One region of the Paenibacillus sp. FSL H8-0282 genome, then DNA from elsewhere that is predicted to be linked to it. Evidence: riboswitches for the same ligand, from Rfam matches in the RefSeq annotation. Region 1 holds a riboswitch; each other region holds the start of a gene.
What was found. A riboswitch is a leader RNA that binds a small molecule or an ion and turns the genes downstream of it on or off. The one in region 1 is predicted to bind cyclic di-GMP.
Positions count from the first base shown of each region.

Region 2: another riboswitch for cyclic di-GMP. It lies ahead of NST94_RS04810 (glycosyl hydrolase); the one in region 1 lies ahead of NST94_RS10185 (DUF6612 family protein).
Region 3: another riboswitch for cyclic di-GMP. It lies ahead of NST94_RS03210 (transglutaminase-like domain-containing protein); the one in region 1 lies ahead of NST94_RS10185 (DUF6612 family protein).

Region 1 covers NZ_CP150146.1:2,363,252-2,366,535, forward strand. Annotated here, with positions in the region: gene NST94_RS10175 (DUF4179 domain-containing protein) at 1-1,147, opposite strand, end outside; gene NST94_RS10180 (RNA polymerase sigma factor) at 1,131-1,649, opposite strand; cyclic di-GMP riboswitch class I at 1,853-1,944, shown strand; gene NST94_RS10185 (DUF6612 family protein) at 2,062-2,910, shown strand; gene NST94_RS10190 (NADH-dependent flavin oxidoreductase) at 3,065-3,284, shown strand, end outside.
Region 2 covers NZ_CP150146.1:1,125,170-1,128,453, reverse strand. Annotated here, with positions in the region: gene NST94_RS04810 (glycosyl hydrolase) at 96-1,646, opposite strand; cyclic di-GMP riboswitch class I at 1,659-1,738, opposite strand; gene NST94_RS04805 (sugar phosphate nucleotidyltransferase) at 1,875-3,248, opposite strand.
Region 3 covers NZ_CP150146.1:733,215-736,498, reverse strand. Annotated here, with positions in the region: rRNA gene NST94_RS03215 (16S ribosomal RNA) at 1-722, opposite strand, end outside; gene NST94_RS03210 (transglutaminase-like domain-containing protein) at 1,090-1,899, opposite strand; cyclic di-GMP riboswitch class I at 1,913-1,993, opposite strand; cyclic di-GMP riboswitch class I at 2,068-2,150, opposite strand; gene NST94_RS03205 (class D sortase) at 2,264-2,929, opposite strand; gene NST94_RS03200 (GtrA family protein) at 3,032-3,284, opposite strand, start outside.

The sequences.
Region 1 (3,284 bases):
TCCAACCCCCAGTGATTGTTTGATCATCTATAACCAACTGAGCGGTATTATAGTGGACAATTCCTTTTTTAAGCGAATCATTTTCATCTATTAGAATTTGGATATCCAAAGGGGTAACCACTAGCTGATCTAAGGTTATACCGGTCTTTTCTTGAAATTCAGGACTGTTATACAGTTTCTTAGTGTAAATCGCCTCACTTGCTTTTTTTCCATCTGCGTTAAAATCGAACTTCCACGTACCTGAAAATCGTTTCGCTTCTTCAATGTAACTAAAATGAAGACTAGCTTCCTTCCAATCTGATTCAGTTATATTGAAAACCTGTTCAATAAATAAATCCGATCCTTCGTTAGGCATGATGGTTGGAATTGCTTCATTCTTTTGACCACCAGTACTAACTACCAAATGTGGATTACCCCGTCCTAAGTCAGATGGTGATGCAGCGACTTTGTAACGGATAATGGTTTGATTGGAAACCTGTCGAACGGATTCGATTTGAATGCTTGGATATTGCTTAACTCCAGTATCGATAGTATCCCCTGCTTGATGATTAGATTGTAAGGGAATATTCTGATCACGGTAAAAAATGAGATTCCGTGCTTCAAACCTGTAGTCCTTTTTATCATCCTTTAATGTATCAGGTGTCTCATATACTCCAATGAGTTTCTGGCTTTCAGGATCGTATTCTAAATAACCGTATACCTTTGCCTTGGCACCGGATTCATTAGTCATGATGTTTTCCTCTGTAGCAAATCCAGTATATTTGGATAGATCAGATTTAGTATCAAGTGATAACAGCATTTTCATTTTTTCTCCATCAGTTACAACACCGTTCAAATTCATTGTTACTCCTGAACTGGAAGTTTGAAGATTATACTGTTGACCGATGCCGTTATTTAATGCATTGCTCACACTTCGACCACCAATTTTATCCCAATTAATCGTCATACTAGCGAATACAGGAATGGCTACAAGTAAGAGGCAAGAGAAGACAATACTGATAGGAATAACCTTTTTATTAGACCTAGGAGTATTCTGGGAGGCATGCAGATTTCTTTGACGTGTATAAGCTTCTTGTTCTATGGCAGTCCACATCAAATCATAATCCGGTCGGGGAATATGTTTATCTTTTTCAATATACAGACTCATTACTATTCAGCTCCTTTAGTTGGGTTCCACCCATTCTATTTAGTATTTTAAGTCCCTTGTTCAGTCTGGATTTTACAGTTCCTTCGGGTATGCTCATAACTTTAGAGATCTCGGGTACAGTCAATTCGTTTATAAAACGAAGGACTACTACCATTCTGATTTTGTCGGGAAGCTGACTGTATAACCCTTGTAATTCTTTTTTAGTTTCCTGTCGATCCAAACGTTTTTCTACAGGGTTTGATTCCTCAGACCTGGATAGTAAATAATTACGTACTTCTTTCATCCACCCCGTCTTACGCCTTTTGATCACACTGTTGCACTCATTCGAAGCAATTCGTAAAATCCAAGCTTTCAAGTTTCTTACCTTCGACTTATCCGCTAATATAACTTTTACAAATACCTCTTGGGAAATATCCTCCGCATCTGCCTGATTTTTCATTAAGTAGTAACAAAAATAATATACTTGTTCTTTATAGAGCTCGAAAATTTCCCGGTCACTCATTTTGCTGCACCCCCTGTCTTTACTGTTCTCATTAATAAGACTTATAAGCGTATGTAATCGTTCATTTTTCATTTTGATTGTAGTATTTCTTCTGAGTATCATAGCGAATTCGAATGGAAGATAAGTCGTTTACAGGTAATTATAACCATGATAAAATTAGCGGTGGGACATGCGTCCGTAATCTATTAAAACTAATTGAATGTCCGCGTTAAAGGTAAAATCATCGAAAGATGATGACACAAAGCCATGGGTCTAAAGCCTTTCGACAGAAGGAAATGATCGCCAGGCCGCCATAGGGATGTCTTATGAAGCATAAAGGATAGCTCTAAGAATATGTAGTCTATTTTGAGCTCTTTTATTATTTCGACCTATACGGCGTTACATTATCGCAAGGGGCCGAAAGGGGAAGTACATGAACAGTTTTTTCAAAACAATAGGTACTAGTTTGGCAGTAGGTGCTTTATTGCTGTCCGGAACGATCGGATGGATGTCTAATCCAGGAGTAGTGTCAGCAGCTACCTCAACAGTAGTAACCGCGGATCAGATGATCAGCAAAGTAACGGCAGCCTCCAAAGCAATAAAGAATTTCCATCTGGATGTGACCAAAAAACAGGATATTCAAAGCGGCGGGGTGCGTATCAGCAACACCAACACTCTGAAGCTGGATATCAACCGTCTGCCGAATTTTGCCGCAGCAGGCACTGTCGCTAGTAGTCTTTTAGAAACATCGTACAGTCTATATGCCAATGACAAGGAGTTTTACTATCTTGTAGACGGAAGTGAACTGATCGATGAATCTGAAGATGAAGGTTACGACGATGACGGGGAGCCAATCGATCCTGATGCACAATATTGGCTTGGACTGGAGAAAACGGAATGGGATGCCTTTTACTCTAAAGGCCAATACGATCCTGTTTCCATGCTTGATTCGGTCAAAAGTTATAAAAAATCCATGAAAGTCAGCACTGCTGGCGCACAAACAGTCTTACAATTCACGGTAACCGATCCGACAGCAGCTAAGGGGATAATCAAACTCTATGACCAGGAGAACCTCTGGGATGGAGAGACAGTTCAACCCAAAAGCGTAACGTGGAAATTATTCGTCAATACTAAGACCTGGCAAACGGAAAAGCTGATAGTCGATCTGAGTTATGTGCTGGTAAGTGATGGAGCCAAAGATACATACACCACGAAAATCGAAGCTAAATATTCCAAAAATAATAAAGGTGCAGCCATTGTAAAACCGGCCGAACTAGAATAATAAGGACGATTCATAACGAGCGAAAAGCGCTGTTCAGCGGAACAGCGCTTTTTGTTGTATCCAACAGCAGTTCTTTATTAGTTGACAAGAATAAATCATTGCTGTAATTTATATGTATGCGCATGTATATAATAATTTATCTAAATATAATTTAATGAAAGTTGGGAAAAAGATGATAGCACTAGACACAGCATTAACTTTTCGCAGAGGGCTGACATTAAAAAACCGAGTGGTTATGGCTCCAATGACCACGCGAATGAGCTTTTATGACGGTGTAGTAACACAAGATGAATTGAAATACTATTCGCTAAGAACGGGCGAAGTAGGTGCGGTCATCACTGCGGCAGCAAATGTACAAGAGGGTGGAAAAGGAT
Region 2 (3,284 bases), 1.2 Mb from region 1:
TATCGGACAATCGTCTTCTGACCTAATGAGGACTATAGCTTAGTAGCTCTGCAATAACGCAGAGCCACTAAGGATCGACCTTTAATTTTCATCAATCAGGAGACATCCGGAAGAAAAAGTGCACTTGCTGGAACTGTCTCTTTAGCTTGACTAGCACTTTCCCACATCAAGCGGACTCTCGCATCGCCTTCATTCTCGTAATACTCCACCTTGATATCATATAGCTGGCCAGCCTTCAGCGTTATAATGCCCTTACGCTCAGTACCACTTTGCTTAGTCCAACTATCAATCACGGATTCCCCATTCACCCAGACACGGATACCATCATCTGAGGTAGTGTAAAATGTATATTGCTCATTATATAATGACTTAATTTTACCGCTCCAACGTATGGAGAACCGATCAATCCCGAGGGCGGCATCCGGCGAGCCTTGCCGCCAATTGAAATCGATTATTGCATCAGTTCTGTTAAGAGCTGCTGCTCCCGACAATTGCATGTTGTTGTAATACTCTCCTGCAAGCCCCTTCGCGAGAGGAATTGCTGCCTCCCCCTCTTCTTCAGAAGGTGCCGGCGCTGGTGCGGCGCTAGGTGTCGGTGCCAGACCAGTATTTAATTTATCTCTGGTCAGGGTATAGTTGCTATTCATAAATGTTTTGATTGTGTCTGCACTGTTATTCTCGTAAAGCATTTTTCCCCAGCTCATCATATACGTCCATTTACTTTGCGATTGCTGAAGCTTCTCCAGATTAGGCATTTCACCATTTTCCCCGATCGCAATCGGTTTGCCTGCGGCTAGACTCAATAAGCTGTCATAGTATTTTTGCTGGTAATCATTTTCGTATATATCTGCTGCCAGAATATCTACTTTATCAGCACCTGGATAAGTTAGCGCATAAGGATCTGACCAAACATTGGGAGCATTCGGACTCCACACCCATAACAAATTATTTAATTTATGAACGTTAACAAAACGGTCATACATAATATTCCATAGTTTAGAAAAGTTATTTTTCTTCCCCCACCAGAACCAGTTCCCGTTCATTTCATGATAGGGTCTCCAAAGCACCGGAACATTGGCATCGCGCAAGCTTTTTAAAGAGACGGCCACCTTATCAAGCTCAGCGATCAGATTGTTATATTGCTTGGTACCCGGTGTAACGTAACTATCGAACTCACTCTGGCTAAGTGTTTTTTTCACATTATCCCAGTCATAAGAGGTGCCCGGCAGGTTAGCATGAAAAGTCATAGCTACGATCCCGCCCGCTTTATTCCAGTTGATGGCGCTGTTCACCACATTTTGACGTTGCCAAGCCATCGTTGCTTCGGACTGGCCACTGATCGCACCCATTTCATAACCGTGAAGAGCCGCATATTGTCCGCTGGTTCCCTTCAGCATATTGTTAATTTCATCTGGACTTTCTAAATAGTCATGTTGACCGGCAATAATACCTTTTCCTGAGATCGAGTAAAAATAGTTAAGCAGCTTTACGGCTTCAGGTGAGGCACCTGGGGTAACTGGCGTTCCAGAATTTGAAGCAGCTATGACAACAGACGGCGAAATTCCAACAGCAAGCGGAAGTGCAGTCAGAAACAGGACGAGTGACAGAAATGCACCAAACAATCGATACGTACGGTAAGCTTTCAAAATAATCTCCCTTTCGGTAGCCAGGCTGCCACTCTTTCGAAGGCCCTATAGCTTTGCGTCCCTACCTTTCGATAGGTTTGCCTTTTCAATTTAAGAGAAATAATCTCTCTTACCGTAAGTATCGACGACAATTAATGATATATTTAGTGTTTTTATGACTTTTTTTGATAATTGAGTCAATTTACCTGTTTCAAGAAATTTTGAATTGGTTAAATAGATAGGTTAGACCTATGAAATGAATTGTTGTAGTTCTATATCATTCCAGTCTAAAGTAATACGTATGTTATCTTCTTCTACTAATTCAGACCCCGTCTGTACCTCTATAAACTCAACATCCGTCAAAGCAAGGATCGCGTGCTTCGTTCCTTCCGGTATACGTACCACGTCCCCAGCCTTCACATTATGTTTTTTCTCATTCAGCACAATACTTGCTTCGCCGCTGACGATTGTCCAAATTTCACTACGCTTGCGATGTAATTGATAGCTGATATTATTCCCCTCGGATATAAAAATCCGTTTGGTCAGCACTTCATTGCCTTCATCATATTTCACATAATCAATAACTTTGTAATGACCCCAACGGCGTTCCTCGTACATCGGTCTTTGTTCAAAGGTCTTCAGCACTTCTTTAATCCGTGGGCTCTCAGCTTTATGGGTAACTAGAATCCCATCCGGGCTAGCCGCAATGATCAGATCCTTCGCACCAATTACCGTAATCGGAATGTCCAGCTCATTAATCAAGCAAGTCCCCTCAGAATCCGCCGTCACAAAACCTTTTCCTACATGCTTGCTGCTCATTTCCTCTGTCAGCGTATTCCACGTTCCAAGATCCTTCCAGAATCCATCATACGGCTGCACCACAATATGTTTTTCTTTCTCCACCACTTCATAATCAAAGCTGATGGAAGACAATAGCTTATACTGCTTCTGCAATTCTTCATATCCTAAAGGCAACCCTTTACGCTGCAAAATATCTAACAAGTACCCTAAGCGGAAGGCAAACACTCCGCAATTCCACAAGGCATTTTGTTCGATGAGCTGTTCTGCTTGTATGCGGTCTGGTTTCTCTTGAAAGTGACTCACCTTCATAAAACCATTTTCCCCCGCCTCTTCGGTGGTAGGAATAATATATCCGTATTTCTCTGAGGCATGTTCAGGAACAACACCCATTAGAGCCAGATTTGCTCCACTTTCCAGCATGGTCTCCTCAAGCATAGCTATGGTATCGAAAAAGGATGCTTCTACATAAGGGTCAACAGGCAATATTGCTACCGTCTCCGCTGGAGAAACACCTGCCACTGAATAAAGATAGGTAGCTGTTAAGGCGATAGCCGGAAAAGTATCCCGACGCTCCGGTTCAACGATAATCGGCACATGACTTCCCAGTTGGCTTTGTATCATTTCTACTTGGCCGCGGCCGGTGGCCAGATAAGATGATTCTGCCATCCCTGCTTCCTCCAACTGTCTCCAGACACGTTGTACCATGGATTCTGGTTCACCTTGAGGGCTTTCAAGTACCTTTAGAAATTGCTTTGAACGTGAGTCGTTGGACAACGGCCATAACCGTTTACCTGAACCGCCTGATAGAAGTACCATTTTCATAGAATGAACCCTCCTTGAATTATGGAAATCGAGCAT
Region 3 (3,284 bases), 1.6 Mb from region 1:
CCACATATCTACGCATTTCACCGCTACACGTGGAATTCCACTTTCCTCTTCTGTACTCAAGCCACCCAGTTTCCAGTGCGACCTCAGGTTGAGCCCAAGGTTTAAACACCAGACTTAAATAGCCGCCTGCGCGCGCTTTACGCCCAATAATTCCGGACAACGCTTGCCCCCTACGTATTACCGCGGCTGCTGGCACGTAGTTAGCCGGGGCTTTCTTCTCAGGTACCGTCACTCCGGTAGCAGTTACTCTACCGGACGTTCTTCCCTGGCAACAGAGCTTTACGATCCGAAAACCTTCATCACTCACGCGGCGTTGCTCCGTCAGGCTTTCGCCCATTGCGGAAGATTCCCTACTGCTGCCTCCCGTAGGAGTCTGGGCCGTGTCTCAGTCCCAGTGTGGCCGTTCACCCTCTCAGGTCGGCTACGCATCGTCGCCTTGGTGGGCCGTTACCCCACCAACTAGCTAATGCGCCGCAGGCCCATCCCTCAGTGACAGATTGCTCCGTCTTTCATTCTTCTCTCAGGAGAAAAAAGAAATTATCCGGTATTAGCTACCGTTTCCGGTAGTTATCCCAGTCTGAAGGGCAGGTTGCCTACGTGTTACTCACCCGTCCGCCGCTAAGTCACTTTGAAAGCAAGCTTTCAAAGTGACTCCGCTCGACTTGCATGTATTAGGCACGCCGCCAGCGTTCGTCCTGAGCCAGGATCAAACTCTCCAATTAGTATTGAAAAGAGCGATATGCTCATTTTGAAACATCTGACGAGAAAATTAATTCTCTAGTTTTGGATTTCACTTACGTGATTTCCTACTCACTCGTTGTTCAGTTTTCAAAGATCAAGTTCTCGTTGGCGCCATTTAATGTCTCAGCAGCAACTCTTATAATATATCATGTTGTTTTCAGAAATGCAAGTTTTATTTTTCGAAGCTTTTTATCAGCCTCGTCTGTATCGCCTGTACGCTGTCTAACAACGCTTACCTATAATACCCCAACTATTAATAGAAAAGCAACCCCTAATATAAAAATAAACAACTAGCTAAATAATTAAGCTAGTTGTTTATTTAATAGAGTTATGTTTCTAGCGACGAACTTAATAGTATTTTGCCGCAGTATATTTGCTTGAGGCTTTAATTAAATCGGTTTTCTTATCACTCTTTGAAAGTCCTGCATCCACTGTAGTATCAATGGTAACCCACTTCCCATTAAGCAACACTTCGTTCCAGGCATGATATTGCGTAACGTAGCTTGTATTCCCCATTACCAACTTAGCAGGAACATCTACACTCCGCAGCATTGCGGCAAAAAGAGAAGCGTAATCATAGCAAATCCCTTTTTTAGTAGTCAATGTCTTATCGATGCTTGGAATATAATCAGTAGTTACACTATTAGCAAGAGAGTAATCATATTGTACATTCGCAACTACATAGTTATAGATCGCTTTAACTTTCTCTTCGTCTGTTGTTTTGCCTTGTACTAATTGTTTAGCTTTGACAATCGCTTTATCAGAAGAACTCCATTTCACATTCTGTACGGAGCCCAAATATACGGAATTCGAGTCACTCATGGTTACGTCTACTACTTCGGAATATAACGCTTTGTATTTATTGCCGGTTGTATTCTCCAGAACAGAAACCTTATAAGTCCCATTTCCTTGTTGCAAAGGGAAGTCCTCAGCTTGTCCAGAAGCATACAAGTTATATGTATAGCTGCTGTTATCTTTGGTGATCATGAGTTTGATTCTTTTATCTTTCGGAATATCATAGTTAATACCAATAACACCTTGAGCCACTTTGGATGTAATCAACCAGCTGGCATCTGCACTTGCAGCTTGAGCTGTACTTACCGGAACTGAAGTCATTAGGACGAACAACGCCACCAGCATAAAATAAACCTTTTTCACGGATAAAACTCCTTTCGGTAGCTGGCTGCCATCCTTTCGGGAAGGCCCTTTAGCTTTGCGTCCCTACCTTTCGATAGGTTTGCCGTTATCGTATAAGCTCTATCTGTTCTAGCTTTACTAGATATAATTGATAGAATCCATTTGAAACAAACAAAAAAAGCCTCTTCATTCGGTAGCTGGCTGCCATCCTTTCGGGAAAAGGCCCTTTAGCTTTGCGTCCCTACCTTTCGGAAGGTTTGCCGTTATCGTGTTTAGCTTTCATAGTATAATACTATCATATTTATAGTTGTGAACAAGACCTAATTTACTAGATTACCCATTATTTTATAAATATCTCCCGGTATTTGTGTTTTCTTGTCATTCACTATTCTCCTTTTGTTAATTTGGCATGAACAATCAGACGATGCGTTGGATTCACTAGCGGATCACATGTAATCAGAGTAAGAATCTTATCCTTGTCATTCCCGTCAAGAACGGAGACATCACTCGGATCTACAACAGAAATATCGTATACCTCATAGTTAAACACCTGATCACTAGTCTTTACCGTGATAACATCCCCCACAACAACCTCATTCAATCTGTTAAACAAACGACCCGTAGTTCGAGCCCGATGCGCCGCGATTGCAGCATTCCCGATCTCTCCAAGGGGTGCCGTTTCTTTCATATGGGCTGCAGCATGTTTCATATTAGCTTTTGTAGCCCCTTCTAATACAGGCAGCTTCAAATCAATCTTATCGATTTCAATTAGTGCGATTACTTTGCCACCGACTTCAATCTCCGGTTCAGGCTTTTCTGTCTCTTGGGGTTGGGGCTGTGCTTGGGCATCCAGAACCGATTCCTCTGCTAACAGCTGAGTAACTTCAGCATACCTGCTCCTCAGATCTGACTGGGGAGTACTATCGGCAGTGCTTAGTTCAGCCGTTTCTAATAACTTCTCCTGCTGCCTGTCGTTGTACCATTCGTTAGCTGTCGGATATAACATGATAAGTATCCCAGCCAGTATGAGTAGATAGGAGAATTTACGCAATGTTATTCGCCTCCGTATATTGTTTCTATGGTTATATACAAATCAAGCAGAAAAAGCTACTTGCCTTTAAGCATAGCAACTCCTTCTGCCTGAAATTAATGTTTAAAATACCCATTTACGACTTCCAAAGAAATTGATGATCACCGTGATAAAGGTAACCAGCACCTTGGAGATCAAGACTTGAATACCTAGTTTGTCTGTCAACAGATGCATTAGCAGCAGTGATATTCCGAGCACTACCAGATTCAGCACGATAAACTTGACCAGCTGCACGCGGTCGAAGCCTTCTTTATTCCCCCGGTTGCGATCACGAAAGGTTACTTTTTTATTCAAAATAAAGCTATTCGCCGTGCCT